3 regions of the Lysinibacillus sp. NPDC093210 genome follow, and region 2 is predicted to be linked to each of the others. Evidence: riboswitches for the same ligand, from Rfam matches in the RefSeq annotation. Region 2 holds a riboswitch; each other region holds the start of a gene.

The links. A riboswitch is a leader RNA that binds a small molecule or an ion and turns the genes downstream of it on or off. The one in region 2 is predicted to bind lysine.
Region 1: it holds a riboswitch for lysine, as region 2 does, so the genes downstream of both, ACIP9C_RS14665 (transporter substrate-binding domain-containing protein) here and ACIP9C_RS13165 (amino acid permease) in region 2, are expected to answer to the same signal.
Region 3: it holds a riboswitch for lysine, as region 2 does, so the genes downstream of both, ACIP9C_RS19830 (cysteine hydrolase family protein) here and ACIP9C_RS13165 (amino acid permease) in region 2, are expected to answer to the same signal.

Annotation. Positions count from the first base shown of each region.
Region 1 covers NZ_JBIVOE010000006.1:11,395-18,500, reverse strand. Annotated here, with positions in the region: gene ACIP9C_RS14675 (2-oxoglutarate dehydrogenase E1 component) at 1-822, shown strand, start outside; gene odhB (2-oxoglutarate dehydrogenase complex dihydrolipoyllysine-residue succinyltransferase) at 919-2,160, shown strand; lysine riboswitch at 2,501-2,686, shown strand; gene ACIP9C_RS14665 (transporter substrate-binding domain-containing protein) at 2,806-3,657, shown strand; gene ACIP9C_RS14660 (amino acid ABC transporter permease) at 3,983-4,708, shown strand; gene ACIP9C_RS14655 (amino acid ABC transporter ATP-binding protein) at 4,723-5,454, shown strand; gene ACIP9C_RS14650 (DUF6501 family protein) at 5,884-6,081, shown strand; gene ACIP9C_RS14645 (toxic anion resistance protein) at 6,148-7,106, opposite strand, start outside.
Region 2 covers NZ_JBIVOE010000004.1:373,400-380,505, forward strand. Annotated here, with positions in the region: gene ACIP9C_RS13150 (ABC transporter ATP-binding protein) at 1-555, opposite strand, end outside; gene ACIP9C_RS13155 (sensor histidine kinase) at 691-1,632, opposite strand; gene ACIP9C_RS13160 (response regulator transcription factor) at 1,637-2,329, opposite strand; gene ACIP9C_RS13165 (amino acid permease) at 2,575-4,038, opposite strand; lysine riboswitch at 4,122-4,297, opposite strand; gene ACIP9C_RS13170 (CynX/NimT family MFS transporter) at 4,476-5,681, shown strand; gene ACIP9C_RS13175 (nitric oxide synthase oxygenase) at 5,722-6,768, opposite strand; tRNA gene ACIP9C_RS13180 (tRNA-Glu) at 6,989-7,060, opposite strand; tRNA gene ACIP9C_RS13185 (tRNA-Asn) at 7,062-7,106, opposite strand, start outside.
Region 3 covers NZ_JBIVOE010000010.1:37,298-44,403, reverse strand. Annotated here, with positions in the region: gene ACIP9C_RS19855 (FAD-binding oxidoreductase) at 1-149, opposite strand, end outside; gene ACIP9C_RS19850 (FadR/GntR family transcriptional regulator) at 388-1,098, shown strand; gene ACIP9C_RS19845 (LuxR C-terminal-related transcriptional regulator) at 1,205-2,287, opposite strand; gene ACIP9C_RS19840 (3-hydroxyacyl-CoA dehydrogenase) at 2,451-3,344, shown strand; gene ACIP9C_RS19835 (APC family permease) at 3,505-4,848, opposite strand; gene ACIP9C_RS19830 (cysteine hydrolase family protein) at 4,861-5,577, opposite strand; lysine riboswitch at 5,741-5,925, opposite strand; gene ACIP9C_RS19825 (MFS transporter) at 6,344-7,106, opposite strand, start outside.

The sequences.
Region 1 (7,106 bases), on a different contig from region 2:
TATGGTTACAATTTAGAAAAAGGCAACGTACTTTCAGTATGGGAAGCGCAGTTTGGTGATTTCGCGAACATGGCGCAAGTGATGTTTGATAACTTCATTTCAGGGGCACGCTCTAAGTGGGGTCAAAAATCTGGCTTCGTCATTCTTTTACCTCACGGTTATGAAGGGCAAGGTCCTGAACACTCTTCAAGCCGTATGGAACGCTATTTACAAATGTCTGCTGAAAATAACTGGTTTGTTGCAAACTGCTCGAATGCAGGGAACTACTACCACTTATTACGTCGTCAAGCAGCAATGTTGGAAACAGAAGGTGTGCGTCCGTTAGTTGTTGTATCACCAAAATCTTTACTTCGTCATCCATTAGCTGCAGCAAATGCTGAACAATTAGCAAATGGCTCATTCCAAGAAGTAATCGAGCAACCAGGTTTAGGCTCAAAAACTAAATCTGTTGAACGAATTGTATTAGGTACTGGTAAAGTAATGATAGACTTAGCAGACCGCGTGAAAGATGGAGAAGGCTTCGATCACTTACACATTGTTCGTGTAGAGCAACTTTACCCATTCCCAACAGCGCAAGTTGCTGATATTATTGCTAAGTATCCTAACGCTAAAGAAATCGTATGGGTACAAGAAGAACCTAAAAACCAAGGTACTTGGAATTACGCATTGGAAACATTACATGAATTATCTGAAGGTAAAAAGCTTCGTTATGTAGGTCGTCCTGCAATGAGCTCAACTTCTGAAGGTGATGCGGATTCTCATAAAGCAGCTCAATCAGCTCTAATTGAAGAAGCAGTTGCTGAAACGGTAAAAGTAAACTAAATATATCATTATTACTGGAAGCTGGGCTACATGCCTAAGGCGGTAGCCCTTTATGTGCATGATACGCATGCACATTAATCAAAGGAGGAAATGAAAGTGGCTGAAATTAAAGTCCCTGAATTAGCAGAATCGATTACAGAAGGTAGTATTGCACAGTGGGTTAAAAAAGTGGGAGACCGCGTAGAAAAAGGCGAATTCATCGTTGAGCTTGAAACAGATAAAGTAAATGCTGAAATCATTTCTGAAGAAGCTGGGGTGTTAACACAAATTTTAGCTGAAGAAGGCGATACTGTTCTTGTAGGTCAAGTAATCGCTGTTGTAGAAGCGGGCGAAGGGGCGGCACCTGCACCAGCAGCAGCAGCACCAGTTGCGGAAGCTCCAACACCAGCGGCTCCTCAAGCGGTAGCAGCTCCAACACCAGCAGCACCTGTTGTAGAGGAAACTTCAGGCGAGCGTGTAATTGCATCTCCTGCTGCACGTAAACTTGCTCGTGAAAAAGGTATTGATCTTGCAGCTGTATCTCCAGTTGATCCACAAGGTCGCGTACGTGTACAAGACGTTGCAGCTCACGGTACAGCACCTGTAGCAGCACCTCAAGCAACACCAGCAGCACCAAAAGCAGTAGTAGCTGTTGACGAGTCACGTGTTACAGTTGAAAAAATGAGCCGTCGCCGTCAAACAATTGCTAAACGTTTATTAGAAGTAAAGCAATCGACTGCTATGCTTACAACTTTCAATGAAGTAGATATGACAAACGTTATGGCATTACGTTCTCGTAAAAAAGATCAATTCTTTGAGTCTACTGGCTCTAAACTTGGTTTCATGTCATTCTTCACAAAAGCAGTTGTAGCTGCACTTAAAAAATACCCTTATGTGAATGCTCAAATCGTTGGCGATGAAATTCACTTAAACAACTTCTTTGATATTGGTGTAGCTGTATCAACTGAAGAAGGTTTAGTAGTACCAGTTGTACGAGATGCTGACCGCAAAAACTTTGCTGAAATTGAAGATTCGATTGCAGACTTAGCTAAAAAAGCACGCGATAAAAAATTAGGTTTAGCTGATCTACAAGGTGGTTCATTCACAATTACAAATGGCGGTGTATTCGGTTCATTAATGTCAACACCTATTATGAACGGTACACAAGCTGCTATTTTAGGAATGCACTCAATTAAAAAACGCCCAGTTGAAGTAAATGGCGAAGTTGAAATTCGTCCTATGATGTACTTAGCATTATCTTACGACCACCGTATTATCGATGGTAAAGATTCTGTAGGCTTCCTTAAAACTGTTAAAGAGTTACTTGAAAATCCAGAAGATTTATTATTAAATTCTTAATTCGATAATTTAAGTGTTTAAACCCTGCAAACTTAACTGTTTTGCAGGGTTTTTTTCATATTAAATTGTTTTCCGCTATAATGGTGCTGGATGGTCTAAATGACCTTTGTTTGACTGAAAAATCGATTCTTATGGTTTATAAATCTTGATTTTTATAATAAAAATTTGTGAAATGATGGCAAACATATTTAATGTTATTCTACTTAATTTATGGATTTAAAAAGGATTACAGGCTAATTTTGTTATTAGTCAGAAAAATGATAAAACTATCTTGACGAATATGCTAGCTTTATAGTAATATCTATATAACAATTAAATAAACAAACCTCACTTTTGTTTTTTGTGAGGTAGAGGCGCGGTATTTATTAGTCCATTGCTGAGTATAAGCAAGCGAAGACGTAATGGAGAAGGAAATATCGCCGAAGTATAAAAGGAGCTCGTACTTTTATGCTGGGTCTGCAGTGAATAAGTGCAGGACTGTCCTAGTAAATTTAATTCCAGTTTACTAGGTTGTGCTATCTCGGAAACATGGAAATTATAGTGAGGATTTGGGCAACTGTCAATAAAAGGTAAGACCTAAGTTCAAAACTTAGGTCTTTTTTTGTACAGTTGCTTTATTTTTTTTACAGAAAAGGGGAGTTTTAGATGAAAAGAAAATGGTTGTTATTTATGTTAGCGGCAATGACAGCAATCGTGTTAGCGGCTTGCGGTACTGGTGACAAGGATGAAAAGACAACAGGTGATGGTTCAAAGGAAGAAACTGGTGGGGAATTCCGCATTGGGATGGAAGCAGGTTATCCACCATTTAACTGGACTCAGCAAGATGATGCAAATGGAGCTGTAAAAATTGCTGATAATGCAGAGTATGCAGGCGGTTATGATGTACAAATGGCGAAAAAAATCGCTGAAGGTTTAGGTAAAAAATTAGTAGTTGTAAAAATGGAGTGGGATGGTTTAGTACCTGCGCTTCAGTCAAAAAAAATCGATGCGATTGTAGCAGGGATGTCTCCAACAGAAGAACGTAAACAAACAATTGATTTTACTGAAAACTACTATACTTCTGATTTTGTAATGGTTATTAAAAAAGGTAGCAAGTATGAAAATGCAAAATCAATTCAAGATTTCTCAGGTGCAAAAGTTACATCTCAGCTAAATACATCTAACTATAATGTTATCGATCAAATTAAAGGTGTAGAAAAGCAAACAGCAATGGAAAACTTCTCTGCAATGCGTGTAGCGCTAGAAGCTGGCAAAATTGATGGCTATGTAGCTGAACGTCCAGAAGGTATTTCGGCAGCAGCAGCTAATGACAAATTCACATTTGTTTCTTTTGAAGAAGGATTTGATACAGATATTTCAAATACTTCAATTGCAGTTGGTTTACGTAAAGGTGATGCTAGTCTAGATAAAATCAATGAAATTTTAAAAGGTATTTCAGAAGATGATCGCCAAAAAATTATGGAAGAAGCTATTCTTCAACAACCTGCAGCTCAGTAATGCAAAAAGAGATAGGGTTGTCCTTCACGAAAAAACAGCATACTGGCAGTTTCAAGTATGCTGTTCTTACCAAGTGAAAAATCACCTACAACATATGAAAAGAGAAGTTGATTTTTACTAAATTAAAGTCGTGACATTTTGCTAAAAGCGACTGGGACAACCTTTATCACATTTAGTTTGTTCAGAGAGGAAGTCATGCTGAATAAAGTCATGTCTAAGAAGTGTGTCACATATTTTGAATAAAGCAAATTAATTCAAATGAAGAGATGATTTCACTAAAGGCATAATTGATATAATGCAACAACACGTTGTTAGGAGGAACATCATGAGTTTAGAATGGATCATTTCTATTATAGAAAACAACTGGCAAATGTTTTTACGAGGTGCGTATTATACGTTACTCATTTCAACAATCAGTACAATTATTGGTGCATTCATCGGATTTTTTATTGGGATTATGCATACCATTCCAGTTCGTAAAAAAAGTATAAAACGTTTTTTATTAAAATGTATTAATTTTATACTGACATGCTATGTTGAATTTTTCCGTGGTACACCAATGATTGTACAGGCAATGGTAGTATTTTACGGACTAGATATTGCTTTTGGCATCGATATGCACTTCATTACTGCGGGTATTTTAGTCGTTTCACTGAATACTGGTGCTTATATGGCTGAAATCGTACGTGGTGGGATTGTCTCTATCGATAAAGGTCAATACGAGGCTGCTTCTGCGATTGGCATGGGGCATGTGCAAATTATGATGCATGTTGTATTACCGCAAGTTGCACGCAACATCTTACCAGCAACAGGAAACCAATTAATTATGAATATTAAAGATACGGCCGTTTTAAGTGTAATTGGTGTAACGGAATTATTCTTCCAAACAAAATCGATTTCGGGTAATAACTTCCGTTATTTCGAATCTTTCTTTGTAGCATGTGTGCTTTACTTCATTATGACATTTACGGCTTCGAGAATTTTACTATATGTAGAAAAACGTCTTGACGGTCCGGATGCTTATCAAAAAGAACTGAAAGAAATTGACTAGGGGGGAACGAACAAATGGCAATCATTCAAATAGAACATTTAAGTAAATCATTTGGTCGTAACCAAGTATTAAAAGATGTGAATTTTAAAGTAGAAAAGGGAGAGGTTGTATGTCTAATCGGTTCATCAGGATCCGGCAAATCAACACTCCTTCGTTGCATTAATTTACTTGAAACACCAAATGGTGGGGAAATTATTTATAAAGGGGAAAATATTTTACACGCAAAGCATAACATTCAAGCTTATCGTACTCATTTAGGAATGGTTTTCCAACAGTTTAATTTGTTTAACAATCACAATGTGCTTAAAAATTGTACAGTTGGACAAGTAAAAGTGTTAAAGCGTTCCAAAGAAGAAGCTGAAAAAACAGCTTTAAAGTATCTTAAAATCGTCGGGATGGATCAATATGTGAATGCAAAACCTCGTCAACTTTCTGGTGGTCAAAAGCAACGTGTGGCCATTGCTCGTGCATTATCTATGAACCCAGATGTAATGCTTTTCGATGAGCCAACATCCGCGCTAGATCCAGAAATGGTTGGGGAAGTTTTGAAAGTAATGCGTGAGTTAGCAGATGCCGGAAATACGATGCTGATTGTTACACATGAAATGGAGTTTGCAAAGGAAGTTGCAGATCGTGTTGTGTTTATGGATAAAGGTGTAATTGTTGAGGAGGGGCCTCCTTCAAAGGTGCTAGTAGACCCTGAACACGAACGTACAAAAGAGTTTTTAAAACGAACGCTGAAGTAATTTCTGCGTTCGTTTGTATTCTGTCTTTATTCATGTTAACTACCGTTGTCTACATGGATTGTAGTGGAGGGCGGTGACTCCTGCTGGAACGCGCGCAAGCGAGGGCTGCGGCTTATGTGCCCGCGACAGGGCCTGCCCTCAGCAGAAATCAAAAGCGGTAGACTTTATACTTATTTTCTAGAATTCCATTCAGCATATAAAATGAAGCAAATGGCAAATGCGACAGCGATGATAAAAAACCATTGTGGAACTCCACCGAAACTCATAACAACACCTCGAGTATAAATTTTATAGTATGAAATAAGCAAACAATTCGTTATTAAGGACAAAATATAGACTTCTATAGTTTTTTCTCCACAAAAGAGCCAAAATCGTATAAAATAAACAATAGATGTTAGCTAATGGCTAGTAAAGAGAGGTAGAGAATTTATGTTACATTTAAAATGGAAAGATGCACCAACACTTCGTACAGTTACTTGCAAACATACGAACGCATCAAAATATTTAGTATCAAACGTATTAACAGTTGGGAAAGAATATGAAGTGAAAAATGAAACAGAAGAGTTCGTTTTCATTATTGACAACACTGGTAATATTGGTGGTTACTATAAAGAGTATTTTGCATAATTATATAAAGGGGTGTCTCACATAATTGCTGAGACACCCCTTTATATAATTTAGCGCCCCATAATATTATTCCATCGTTTTTGATTGTTTCATGCCAGCTACATCCTGTTGCAGATGTTGTTTTTCCTTTTCGGTAGCTGTATGTAAAGCAAAAACATCTTGAATGGCCATTTTAAGCTCATGTTGTGTTTCTTTAAATTTCGATACCTGTTGTTCAAAAGATGAGCTTGTAAATCGTTCATTTGTGCGTGCTAGTCGTTCTTCTAGCTGTGCATAATGATGATCCATATTCATCGAAAGCATCATAGCTAACTGATTTTTCCAAAGAGGAATAAGTGTGACAATTGAAAACTCGATTTTCTCAGCAAGTGTTTGATTTGCTTGTTGAATCATGCGTATTTGAGGTGCTGTTTGCAATGCAACCTGTTGGGATACTTGTAAATCATATATACGTTGATCAAGACGCTCAAGTTGTGCCGTGAAATCATTGAGCTGTTGAATAGCGAGTGGCTGTTTAGTCGTTTGTACGATGCTGACTTTTGAAGGTAGCTCTACCTCAATAGCCTGGTATTTTTTCATCTGTCCAGCCGCAATGGCAGTTGCTAACTCTTCAAAAAAACCTCGATTATGTGTGTACAATTGCTCTAGCAATTCAACGTCTCTTATTAGCTGTAGCTGTGCACGTTCGAGTTGGACGCCTATTCGTTCTACTTGAATACTAATTCGTTCAAACTCAGTAAGGGTTTGTTTAACAGTTGGTTCTGTTTTACCGAACATTTTTTTAAAGAAGGAAGGTTTTTTAGGCTCTAATGCAGCAGGGTCTACACGGTCTAACGTTTGCATTAATGAATCGAGCATCTGTCCGATTTTTGTGACATCCTTATCCTTCACTTGTGCAAGCATGCGATCTGCAAATTGAGAGACGGCGCGTTGAGAGTCTTGGCCTAAAGTTAACACTGATTCAAAATTAGTTAGGTCAATTTGACTTGCATATAAAAGTGCACGGCTTTGAGCAAGAGGTGATA
Region 2 (7,106 bases):
AGTAATGCCATATTCTTTACTTAACATCTTGAATAATTCTCTTAACTCTCTTATACCAACTGGATCAAGACCATTTATAGGTTCATCTAAAATTAGCAACTCTGGTTTAGTCATTATCGCACGGGCAATACCTAAACGTTGTTTCATCCCTAACGAAAAATCCTTTACTTTTTTACCATCCACATTGGTTAGCTTTACTAAATCAAGAACATGGCCGATTTCGTTTTTATCGTAATAACCCATATATTCGCAATGTAATTCGAGGTTTTCTTGTGCTGTTAACTTTTCATAGAAAATGGGATATTCAATAATTGTACCCATTCTTTTTAGCACTTCGTACGACCGATCCGTTAATTTTTCACCGAAGATTTCAATATCCCCACTTGTCGGTTTGGCCAGATTAGTTAACATTTTCATAATCGTTGTTTTCCCTGCTCCATTTGGACCCAAAAAACCATATATCTCTCCTCTCTTAACATGCATATTGACTGTGGAAACCACTTCGTTTCCATCGTAGACTTTTGTAAGCTGATTTGTTTTTACAATATACGCCATTTAACCTCTCCCTCATATGTGGCTTCCTTTATTATAAGAAGTAAAACTCTCTATTTTATTACTTGATTCTTACAAATTCCTTAAGAGAAGAAGAAAAGCCTCTAGAGCATTTTTAGCTCTACAGGCAGGGCTAGATTAGTACAGCATTCTTTTTAAGGAAATCGTAAAAACCGTCTTTTCATAAGGGATGCTTTTCAGTTGGATTGTACCATTCATTATTTCTACAAGTCGTTTTGTTATCGTTAGACCTAGCCCACTACCTTGAAATGATTTATTTCTTGAGTCTTCAAGCGTATACATCCTTTCAAATACGCTGTCTATATGGTATTCCTCAATACCTTTCCCACAATCCCAGACATCAATATAAACATCGGTAGCGTTATTTCTTACTGTTAGCCCAATTACACGACCTTCAGCCCCATAAGCAATCGCATTGGCAATTAAATTGTTCAATACTCTATCTAACGCCTCTTCGTTGCCTAGAGCATACATCGGTGTTTCAGGTATGTTAATGTCAATATGAAGGCCCATCGACATCACCATATCGTAAAATGACAAAATATTTTTTCGGCATATTTCACTTATGTTTACTTTTGTTATTGGGTATTCTGTATCGCCCGCTTCAATTTTTGCCAAATCAAAAAATGTATGAATAAGCTTCAGTACTTCCTCCGTTTTTAAATGGATTCCTGAAAGTAAGCGATTGTGTTCTGTATCTTTTAGCGATTGTTGTAGCTGCAACATTTCTGTATAGCCTAGCACAACTGTTAACGGCGTTTTTAGATCATGCGAAATATTGGCAAGCATCTTTTTCATTGAACTTTCTGTTTTTCGATGTTTGGCTAATATTTTGTGCGTATCATTCAGTAATGCATTTATAGTAGTAAGCATTTGCTGTAGTTCTTGATCCGATGTAGCAACTAAAATTTTCTCGTTTGTTTGTTCGTTTTCATTCATAATAGCTTGTAGTTTTGTGTGCATGTATCTGATTGTATCGTTTTGCTCTCGTTTTCTTTTCAACTGAAAAAGAATGATTGCTAAGAGAAAAAGAATAATGGTAGATAAAAATAGTATCATACGCCTAGCCCTCTAATTTATAGCCAATTCCCCAAAGTGTTTTAATATACTGAGGGTTGGAAGGGTCATCTTCAATTTTTTCTCGCAATCTTCTAATATGCACATTAATAATATTTTCATCACCATAATATTGATCATTCCAAATGAGTTGATAGATTTGCTGTTTAGTAAATACGCGATTCCGATTTGTGATAAATAGCTTTAAAATAGCAAATTCCTTTGAAGTTAGTTTCACCTGTTGTTGTTCTTTTTCAACTGAGAAATTAACGACATCAATTACCAAGTTACCAATTGTCAATGTCCCCTTCGTTTCCTCCATCGGGCTAGAATATTGTGTGGCCCTTCGTATTGCAGCCTTCACACGCGCTGAAAATTCCAACATTGAAAATGGCTTTGCAATATAATCATCCGCTCCTAAACCAAGACCTAATGCTTTATCAACATCACTGTCTTTTGCTGACATCATAATAATAGGTATCGCTTCTTTTTCTCGAATTATTTTTAACACTTCTAATCCATCTAGTTTAGGCATCATAATATCCAAAATAACTAAATCAAACGTTTTACTTAAACAAATTTGCACTGCTTCTTCACCATTTGTAACGGATGTAACAGCAAAGCCCTCCATTGTTAAAAACTTGTCGACCATTTCTCGGATAGTTTCATCGTCTTCAACTAGTAATATACGTTTTTGCATGTTTAGGCACCTCTTTTCCATAAAGCATTATCTTTAATTACCATTTGCCATCATATTTTTATATTTTTATCCTGTATCTGTATAGCTTACCATATGTTTTTTTAAAAAATGCCTTTAAAAGTGCCAGGCACTCAAACAATTCTCAAACAATTTACCAAGCTAATCAGACTCCTGGGCCGCACGCAACGGAAATTAACGCCAAATAAATAAAAGCTGCCCTATAACTAATAGGACAGCTTTTATTTCTATTTTTCTACTTTTAAATCACACTTTTGCAGTGGAATCATTTTTGTTTTATGTTTTATTTTGTAGCCCAACCACAAGGCGATAAACAGTGGTATACCGATATATGAAACAAGGACACCATACCAGTCAATTGAATTGCCTGTGAAAGCTGTATAGTTTTGACCAATTACAACAACCATACACACTGTAAATGCAAAGAGTGGCCCGAATGGATATAGCTTTGCTTTATATGGTAGTAATTTTGGGTCTATGCCTTGGGCTTCAAAAGCTCTACGGAAGCGGTAATGACTAAAGGCAATACCAAGCCATGCAATAAAGCCGGACATCCCAGATGCGTTTAAAAGCCACATGTAGACAACGCCATCACCAAAGAAAGATGCTAAAAATGCTAAGCAACCTACTGCTAATGTCAACAGTAATGCGTAAATTGGAATTCCGCGACGGCTTAGCTTAGCGAAAATCTTAGGTGCATGTCCATCTACTGCTAATTGCCATAACATACGTGATGATGCATATAATCCAGAATTACCTGCAGATAACATCGCCGTTAAAATAATGGCATTCATTAATGAAGCAGCAAAGGCAATTCCTAAGCGGTCAAACACTAATGTGAATGGTGAAACAGCAATATCTTCAGATAATAAACGAGCATCTGTAAATGGAATTAACATCCCTATTGCTGCAATGGCTAAAATGTAAAATAAAATAATACGCCAGAAGACGGACTTAACAGCCTTCGGGATATTTTTACCAGGATCATCAGTTTCCCCAGCCGTTATCCCTAATAGCTCTGTCCCTTGGAACGAGAAGCCTGCTGCTAGAAATATTCCGAATGTAGCAAGGAAGCCACCGTGGAAGGGTCCATCACTTATAAAGAAATTCGTAAAGCCTACAGGAGCTTGCCCACCTAAAATACCAAAAATCATCAATAGGCTGACAATAATGAAGACAATAACAGTCGCAACTTTTATCATTGCAAACCAATATTCACTTTCACCATAGCTTTTTACAGATAGTAAATTGAATGTAAGTACAATGGCAATAAATATGACTGTCCATAGTGCCGAAGAGCTGTCTGGGAACCAGTACTTCATTATAAGAGAAACTGCTGCAATTTCAGCGGCTATTGTAATCGCCCAGTTATACCAGTAGTTCCAGCCAAGTGCAAAGCCAAGCGCTGGATCTACAAATTTTGTTGCATACGTACTAAATGAACCTGATGACGGCATATAAGCTGCCATTTCACCTAAGCTCGTCATTAAGAAGTACACCATAATGCCGATTAGTGCATAAGCAAGAAGTGCACCACCTGGTCCAGCCTGCGCTATAGCTCCACCACTTGCTAGAAATAGCCCAGTTCCGATAGTACCGCCTAACGAAATCATTGTTATATGGCGGCTTTTTAATTCTTTTTTCAACTCTGGTGCTTTATGACCGAGCTGATTAGTTTTTATCTCACTCACGTTAAAGCTTCCTTCCTTTTCTAAGAGGCAAAAAAATGCCATCACATGAACGTTGTGATGGCTAAGTAAATCCTCTGTTTCTTAAAAATGATAGCACAACACGTTGTCCAACGTGACAGTTCTGTTCCTTTCGGAGACAGCCCCAGCATGAGGTTTTCAAGTCCCCTCACACTTCGGCAATATTTCCTTTCAGCTAACATCTTCAATGCTTGTCATCTCCATTAGCTTACTTATAAATACCGCGACCTCTACCTCAATACAAACATGAGGCATATAATTATTAAATTTATGATGTGTCTTAGTTTAACATACGACCTAAGACATTTCAATAAAACGATTAATGTTCTGTATTTTATGAATATTCTACTATTTTTATTATTGTGTTAAAGTGTTATAGTGGTTCGAATTATAATTGTTCTATTAGGGAGGTACTTATTTTGACAACTAACGAGGAATCTACTTTTCCTAGCAGAAAGATTAACTGGAAGGGCACAACTCTCTTATTAGTCATCGGTGTAATTTTTCTTGCTTCGACATTACGTATGCCATTAACGGTGGTAGGCCCAATTATTTCCTTCATTCGTGAGGATCTCGGTATATCTAACGTACTTGCAGGCTTTCTAACAACTATTCCATTGCTTGCATTCGCGCTAGTGTCACCTATTGCCCCAGTAATAGCAAGAAAACTGGGTCTTGAATTAACTTTATTTATATCAACGATTTTATTAGCACTAGGAATTGTGCTGCGCTCACTAGGATCAACTGGATTACTCGTATTTGGTACAATGATAATAGGTGTAGCTATTTCATTTGGTAACGTCCTTATTCCAGGGCTACTTAAAATGAAATTCCCTTATCATGTTGGATTACTGATGGCATTTTTCACAATGTCCATGAACTTAACAGCTGGAATTGGCGCTGGTATTAGTTATCCCATAGCTAATGCATCTCTTGGCTGGCAAGGTGCACTTGCAATCGCTCTAGCTCTTGTCGTAGTGACTATTCTGATTTGGATTCCACAATTAAAATTTAATAAGCCTGAACCAACTGTAGCCACTACGAAAGCACGTATACCATTATGGAAATCACCAGTTACTTGGGCAGTCACTGGCGCGATGGGTTTACAATCATTATTATTTTATACAACCGCAGCTTGGATTCCTGAAATCTATATTGCACAAGGAATAGCCGCAGATCGTGCAGGTTGGATGTTTTCCATCATGCAAATTTCACAAGTACCTATGGCTTTAGCTGTACCAATTATTGCTAGTAAAATGACGTCACAGCGACCTCTCGTTTTAATGTTTACTGCATTCTATTTCATCGGCTTTACTGGCCTTGTCATGGAATGGACTAGTCTTGCTGTATTGTGGATGATATTGCTAGGCTTAGCAGGTGGCGCATCATTTTCACTTGCAATGATGTTCTTTACACTTCGTACACGTACGGCATTTGAGGCAGCAGATTTATCTGGATTTGCACAATCATTAGGCTATTTATTAGCCGCAGTAGGTCCTATTTTATTTGGTTACTTACATGATTTATTTGGCGGCTGGGATACTGCTGGCTGGCTATTTGTTGTCGTTGCGGCATTACTATTCTTCTGCTCATTTAGAGCTTCTAGAAATGAATTTATAAATTAATAAAAGGCAGCTCATTATACTATGAGCTGCCTCTTTACATTTAGTAAGGGGGTTTCTGATAAAAATAATTGGGTGTATTATATACATTGACATAAGGCTTATGAAAAATATGTGTCGTTGCAGGAGATAATGGCGGAATCAACCAAGTCCAGTTGCCTGTTAAGTCACGGCCTGCCTTCTGCTCAGCTTCTTCAAATAGCTTAAATTGCTGTGCAGCAGTATGATGATCGACTATACTTACACCATCTTCTTTAAAGGAATGGAGTACAGCAATATTTAATTCAACTAATGCACGATCACGCCAAAGCGATGCCTGCTTTGTTGTATCGAGACCAAAAATTTCAGCGATCTTCGGTAACATATCATAACGATCATGATCCGCTAAATTACGTGCCCCAATTTCTGTCCCCATATACCAGCCATTAAAAGGTGCCGCCTGAAAATCAATACCTGCCATTTGAAAGCGCATGCTTGAAATAATCGGCACCGCATACCATTTCAACGCTAGTTTCTCCACCTGTGGATGCTCAGGATGGCGAATGGCAACTTCCAATACATCTTCACGTGGAATTGTAAATAATTGCGGTTTACGATTATCCACCTGTATAACGAGTGGTAGTACATCAAATGCCGTTCCTTCACCCTGCCAACCTAGTGATTCGCATACTTTTGTAAATGGCACAGAATGTGGATCACCAACGATGCCTGCTTCTGTCTCATAGCCTGCATAACGTATGAGCTGATGATTCCAAATCTTTACTCTTCCAGATGCAAATACGGTTATCGTTGGACGGATTTTACCATCATTTGTCGCATATCGAATATGATGTAGCAACTTCTCAAATATACCTTGCTCATCTAAAACATCGCGTGCATCCTCAACATGCAGTGAGTGCCAAAATAATCTTCCGATACATTTATTACTATTACGCCAGGCTACTCGTGCGCCAAAAGTAAGTTCCTCTGTTGAAGGAATATATATTCCCTCTTGTTCAACTTGCTGTAATCTATTTGTTAGCCATTGTGCAGACTCATTTTGTTCCATTTGATAAAGTGTTAAAAAACGTTGTATCTCTTGTAGTTTCATGTCGTTTTCCTCCATCTAACCTCATATTAGATGAATAGAAATAAATTCACCACGAAAAAATCCATCAGAAAACATACATCTTTTATATATGAAATACTTTGTTCAAATTTAAACCGACAGTCGAAAATTCTTCTACCAAATTTTATAATAACTAAGTAAATAATTTGAAAAATTACAAAGAAAAAGCATGTAGCAACAATATGCTACATGCTTTACTAGATGACCCCTACGGGATTCGAACCCGTGTTACCGCCGTGAAAGGGCGGTGTCTTAACCGCTTGACCAAGGGGCCATGGCTCCGAAGGCAGGACTCGAACCTGCGACAACCTGATTAACAG
Region 3 (7,106 bases), on a different contig from region 2:
GTCGGAAACACAACAATATCCGGTAAACTAACTCTATGATAGGATTCATCACTACTATGTTGTTCTAAAATCGTTTGATTGATTGTTACTTGGCTTTCAGAAAGAGCACCTCTTAGAGCAATCACCAATTCTTCATTTGTTGCAATCATTTTTTTCTCCCCTTTGTACTCTCATTCCTTCACAGTACTTGTTTATGTTTTTTTGCTATTTGAATACTAGATGTCATACCAATTCACATAATAACGAAATTGGTCCAACCATTATTATTATACTTAATATTCTGAAAATATCAATAATTATTAATTTTCTTTAATTGATAACAATGAAGTATTTCTGTATGATTAAAGCGTTTATAATACTAGGTAATTGAGGGGAAGGACATAGGTAATGCTGCAACCAAGAAAAAAAGCCTATCAAGTAATTGTTGATCAGATAAATGAATTTTTTTTAAATGGGGAATTACAACCTGGAGAAAAACTCCCGACAGAAAGAGAATTAGCGAGTCGGTTTAATGTAAGTCGAACATCGGTTAGGGAGGCACTTCGGAAGCTTGAAATAAAAGGAATTATTGAAATTAAACAAGGCAGTGGCAGCTTTGTTAAAACACAGGAAAGCCATTCATTAGGAGAAGAGCTTTCTTCTACAATCTTAAAAACTGAAAAAAAATTAATATATGAAATGTTAGAGCTACGCCAGACACTTGAAGTAGAATGTGCTTTTTTAGCTTCACAACGTGCCACTTCAGAAGACTTAGAACGAATTGGTCATGCATTAGAAATGATGGATCAAGTTAAAAATGATGTGGAACTAGGCATACAAGCTGATCTCAGTTTCCATATTAATATTGTTCTCGCCTCACATAACTCAATCTTCTCGCAATTGTTTCAAACCCTTAGCGAACATATGCAAGATACAATCCGAGTTACCCGAACACAACGCTTGAGAGATGTAGAACGTACGCAAGAGACTATTGATGAACATAAAGAAATTTACTTGGCAATCGCAGCTGGCGAAGCAAATCAAGCTAAACAACTTATGGAAAAGCATATTAAGCAAATAAGAAGAGAATTAACAGAGTCACTTTTTAATCATATTTGAGAGCTAATCAAATAAAGTGCCCTACTCTCTATAGATTTACTTCTTTTTAAAACTAAAAAAACGAATCCCATCTCTTAAGATTCGTCTTTTCATTCAAAAATTTAATTTATTCTAAAACAGCCATTCGAAAAGCCGTCGCAATTATTTGTGTACGGTTTTTTGCATTAAATACAGTTAGTAGCTTTTGAATATAGTCACGAATTGTGTACTCACTGACAACGAGAAGCTCTGCCATTTCTTTATTACTGAATCCTTCCGCTAATAAAAATAAAACCGCCAAGTCTTTATCTGTTAACTTTAAGTCATGCAGTAGCCGTTGTGTACTGCGTGTCCTTGAAAAGTAACAGCCTATTAAGTTCCCCACTTCTTCAAGTAATTGCATTTCTTCTTCATTATATGAAAAGGGCGTTCCACATTGGTCAAATGTTAACCAACCAAATAATTGTCCATTTTGCTGAATTGGAATAAAAATAATCGTAGATACATTCAATAATTCAATTGCAATAGGATTTATATATGGCGCTGGTTGTTCTAAATAAAGAGGTTTTTTAATAGCGAATACGGGCTCATCCTCCAGCTTGCCTTTTAGCATTTGTACTTTGTGTAGCTCAGAACCGTATACACCTGAAAATTCATTAAGCCATGGATTATAGCTATGAAATGTGACACGTTGATAGCCGAAGTTTTCCTGTGCTTTCGATAAAATGGTTGGCATATGATCTACACCATCTAATTGAATGAGCAATTTGCTAAAGCGCTGTAACTTTAGCAAACTTTCACGACTTATTTCAACCTTTATTGGAGATTGTAATACTTTACTGTTTATAAGGCGTAATACATCTAGTACTTTTTCGTGATACTTTAACATTTCATCTGTATACGGATGCTTAATTTGTACAAGGACATCTTTTGTTGCGTAATAAGACAATGAAGGAAATGTTGTTAGTAATTTTTCTGGTAAAAGTCGACTATGCATAGTAGCCCAGTTAATTAGCTCCTCCCGTTGAATCGTTTTATTTTTTAACTGACCATTTAAAAACGTCAACCAAGAGCGGTACCAATAACCAATTTGAATAATTTCCTGCTCACTTAACTCTTTTCTTGATTGCAAATGCTTATTCCACGCATATGCAATATCTTGATGGTGCATTTTATGAAACAATACATATTGAAAGTTTATTTTAGTCATAGTACACCTACATTTACATGTTTGTTTTGAATGAATATACCCCCAATTACAGGTATCTTTGCATTTACTCTATCATTTACACTCTAAAAGTAACAACTTAATTTTGTTATTTAGTTCAACTATTTATATAAGGGTATTCTAATCAAGAAATGAGGTACTAAATATGGAGTTTAAAAAAATATTAGTCGCAGGTAGCGGAGTATTAGGAAGTCAAATTGCTTTTCAAACTGCGTTTTTTGGATATGAAGTAAATGTATATGACATTAATGATAATGCCATTACTACAGCGCAACAGCGCATAGAATCGTTATCAAACACATACGGAGATTATTTTAATGATACTGCACGTGCAGCTAAAGCGTTAGAAGGCTTATCGTTTTTCACAGATTTAGCGCAGGCAGTATCTGAGGTAGATTTAGTTATCGAAGCAGTACCGGAGCGTATTGAAATTAAACAATCATTTTATGAGCAACTAGCGAAAGTAGCACCAGCAAAAACGGTTTTTGCATCTAATTCTTCCACTCTGTTACCTAGTCAATTTGCACAATTTACAGGACGACCTGAGAAGTTTTTAGCATTACACTTTGCAAATACAATTTGGAAAAACAATACAGCCGAAGTGATGGGTCATGAAGGAACTGATCCACAGTACACTGAACAAGTAGTTGAATTTGCACGTACTATCGGCATGATTCCATTCCATTTAAAGAAGGAACAACCAGGCTATATTTTAAATACACTGTCTGTCCCCTTTTTAAGTGCTGGTATGGGGCTTTGGGCAAATGAAATTGCAGACCCACATACAATTGATAAAAACTGGATGATTTCAACTGGTTCACCATTAGGTCCTTTCGGGTTTCTAGATATAGTTGGCATGGAAACACCATATAACTTAAATGTGATGAAGGCAGATATTGATCCAATTGCCAAAATCATAGCAGAAAAAATTAAAGCAGAATATATCGATTTAGGGAAAATGGGTGTGTCTTCAGGGGAAGGTTTTTATAAATATCCTAATCCAGCCTATTTAGATAAAGACTTTCTCAAAAAAAATTAATTTGGGGCAAAAGAGAAAAAGTGTTAGATTGACTACATCAATCTAACACTTTTTTTGCATCACCGTTGATGTCCGCTACGGCAGTGCTTTCCGCGGGCACACTGTAAGTCACAACTCTCGCTAACCGAGGTATGCTATTGACTGAAAGCTTTTCGGTATTTTATAATTCCGAAAAAGTTGGTGGTTTCTTTTTGAAACCTTTCGTCGTAATGAAAGCATAGATAAAACCGATTGCAAGCCACAAAAAGCCTATCTTCAATGTCATGGGTGATAAATTAATGAATAAGTAGAAACAAATTCCGAACCCTAACCCTGGAATTAATAAGTATCGAATTATTTTCTTTTCTTTTTTACGGAAGAAGTAATATACGATTACTGACAAGTTAACAAACATAAATCCTGTCAGGCCTCCAAAGTTCATTAACTCTGCTACGAAATTTGCTGATAAAAACAGCGCTCCTAAAACACTAATTGCACACATCAATAAAATATTGTATATCGGCGTTTGATATTTTGGATGTAAATGTGTGAAAAACTTTTTCGAAAGTACCTCATCACGTCCCATACTAAACATTAATCGAGATGCACTTGCTTGCCCTGTTAAACCAGCTGTCACTGTCGATACAATAATCGCAACCGTATAAAGCGTTGCAAGAACTGCACCTCCTGCTTTTTCCGCTATATCAAATAATGCCGTATCAGCTGAGCTAAAGTTTGTAACATCCGGCCAAACGAGCTGAGCTACATAAGCTTGTCCAATAAAAATAAGTCCTCCGATTAAACAAGCTAAAATAGCTGCCTTCCAAATATCATCTTTTGGATTGACTGCCTCTTCAGAAAGAGTTGTAATCGAATCGAACCCTAAAAACGAGAAGCAAGCCATTGCTGCACCAGAAATAATTGCTGACATAACGAATTTTTCATCGTTGAAGAACGGCAAAACAGTAAAGAGCGACGTACCACTTTCCCCACCGACAACTGACTTCACACAAAAAATCACAAAAATAACGACTACAACTCCCATAAAAATAACGAGGATTTGATTTGTTTTTGCTGCGATACCAATTCCTAAAATATTTACAGTAGTTATAATACCTGCAATTAGTAACACCCATACCCAATACGGAACAGATGGTATTAATGCATTCGCATATGAAGCACCTACCATAAATACAATGAGTGGCACTAAAACATAATCCATAAACATCGCCCACCCAGCAAAAAATCCTAAATGTGGATTGATGGCACGTTGCGTATATGTATAAGTTGACCCTCCATTTGGAAAAACAGCAGCCATTCGACCGTAACTATAGGCAGAAAACATCATTGCAACCATTGCAATCAAATAGGCTAATGGCAACATCCCACCTGTAGACTCTGCTGCAAAGCCATAAATATAAGCTGGCGCAATCGGTGTCATAAAAGCAATGCCGTAAATGACTAAATCTTTTAATGTTAAAACACGCTTTAACTGTGGTGTATGATCATTGGGTGTTTGACTCATAGTCTATTCCTCTCACACATTCACTGGGTTACGTTTTGATAATTCTTCCGTTACTAAATCAATTACTTCATCTGTGCTCATTACTTGGCAATAAATTTGATTCATAATCATTATTTCAGCATCATGAAGCTGTTGCGTTGCAGCTGCACATGCATCTTCAACTAAAATAACTTCAAATCCTGCGTCAGCTAAGCTTCGAACTGTTGAAGCAACACATTGGTCAGTTACAACCCCTGTACAAACTACTGTTTCAATGCCCATATTGCGCAGTAAAAATTCATAATTCGTTCCACTTAATACGCTATCTGTCGTTTTATTTACAACAATCTCGTCATCAAGAGGCTTTAATTCATCCACCATCTCCGCTCCTGGATCACCGATTGGCAATAAAATATTGTTCCATCCTGGACGGCGTTGTACAGGAGAACGGTCTCGTCCATCTTTATGATGGCAAGCAATGCGACCAAATGTTACTTCTAATTTATTAGTACGGAAAAAATCTAAAAGCTTTCTATTGTTCGGAATCGTTAAATTGTCGATACGATTAAAGAAGTATTCCCACTGTTCAAACATTCCCTTTTCTTTTGCAACCTGCGCGTCTAAACCGTCTCGGCTAATAAACTGGTGTTGCATGTCTACGATTAGTAATGCTGTTTTATCAGGGTCCACGTTTATTTTTTGACCGTCAGTCGGTAAAAATTCATAATATAATGTTGATGTATTATCCATAATAATTCCTCCAAAATACCTCTAATTCCAAATTGTTTAGACAAATAAAAAAAAACAGACTCCTTTGTGCAAAAGAATCTGTCTAACACAAAAATGACCTACTCATTTTTAAAGCTAGAAACTAAAAATGAATCGACCATTTAAAATTCCCACTGTTTGTCTAAACAGAGATAGCACAACTTCATAAACAAGTATGTTTACGAAGACAGTCCTGTAACTATTCGTTACAGACCCAGCATATGATGGCGAGAACTCATCACATACTTCGGCGACACTTCCTTCTACCTAACATCTTCATCTTCTCGGACTCCATTAGGTACTGTTAATTGTCGCGCCTCTACCTCACTATCGAAAAAGTGAGGTTTATTTAATTGTTTGAAATAATTATATTATTGCGTTTTTTCTATGTCAACTTTAAATTTACTATATTTTATAAGATTTGCAGCACACTTCTTCAAAAAAATAACATAATAAATACTTTTATACAATAATTATTTGCAATAAATATAATAATATACCACAAATTGTATAATAGCTTAATTATCCACATTCTAATAATTCGATTTACAATATAATTTATAAAGTTGGTACTTCTTCTTTCAGCATGACATGAGAAACTTCGAAGCAATTCCTTGTTTATAAAGCATCGGACTTAGCCAGTGAGAACAGATTGCTTCCTCAGGAATGTAGTAATCTCTGAATATAAAAAAACCACCAATTAAAACGCTAATGCATTTCAAATGGTGGATAAATAAACTTACGTTGTTTAAATAGTTTCGCTTACATTTCCTCTATTATCTTTTTTAAGCATTAGCATGACAATAAAGGATATACAATATAAACCTGCTAAGTAGAGCATCGCAACTTTCATATCATAACTTTGTAGAATATAGCCGACAAGGATTGGTGAAAAACCACCTATAGCTCGACCAAAGTTAAAAATTGTATTTGTTGCCGTACTTCGAATTTGAACGGGATATAGACTGCCAATCAACGCTCCATATCCGGCAAACATACCATTTGAAAAGAATCCGACAATTGCACCACCTATTAGGACACCAACGCTACCCGTAGCATAAGAGTATGCAAACACAGCACATGCTGAGGCAATAAGGAAGACGCCAAAGGCACGCTTTGCGCCAAAACGATCTAGGAATAGTCCAAAGGTTAACATACCAATAATCATGCCAACGGCTGTACTAATTGTCCAGATGGCAGAGCTTGAAACAGATAAACCTTGGGACTGTTGCAACATTGATGGTAACCAAATCATTAATCCGTTATAACCCGCAATTTGAACAGTTGCCATTATGATTAAAGAGATTGTTGTAATCGCTGTTCGAGGCGTTTCAAACAATTGTACCAGCTTACCCTTTTCATCTTTCTTACTAGCCTTTTTATTTTTCTGAGCAGCGAGCCACTCAGGTGATTCATCTAAATTTTTCCTTACGATAAAGGCAAAGATAACAGGTATTACACCAACAAAGAATAATGCTCTCCATCCTAATGTAGGAAGAATGATGGCACTT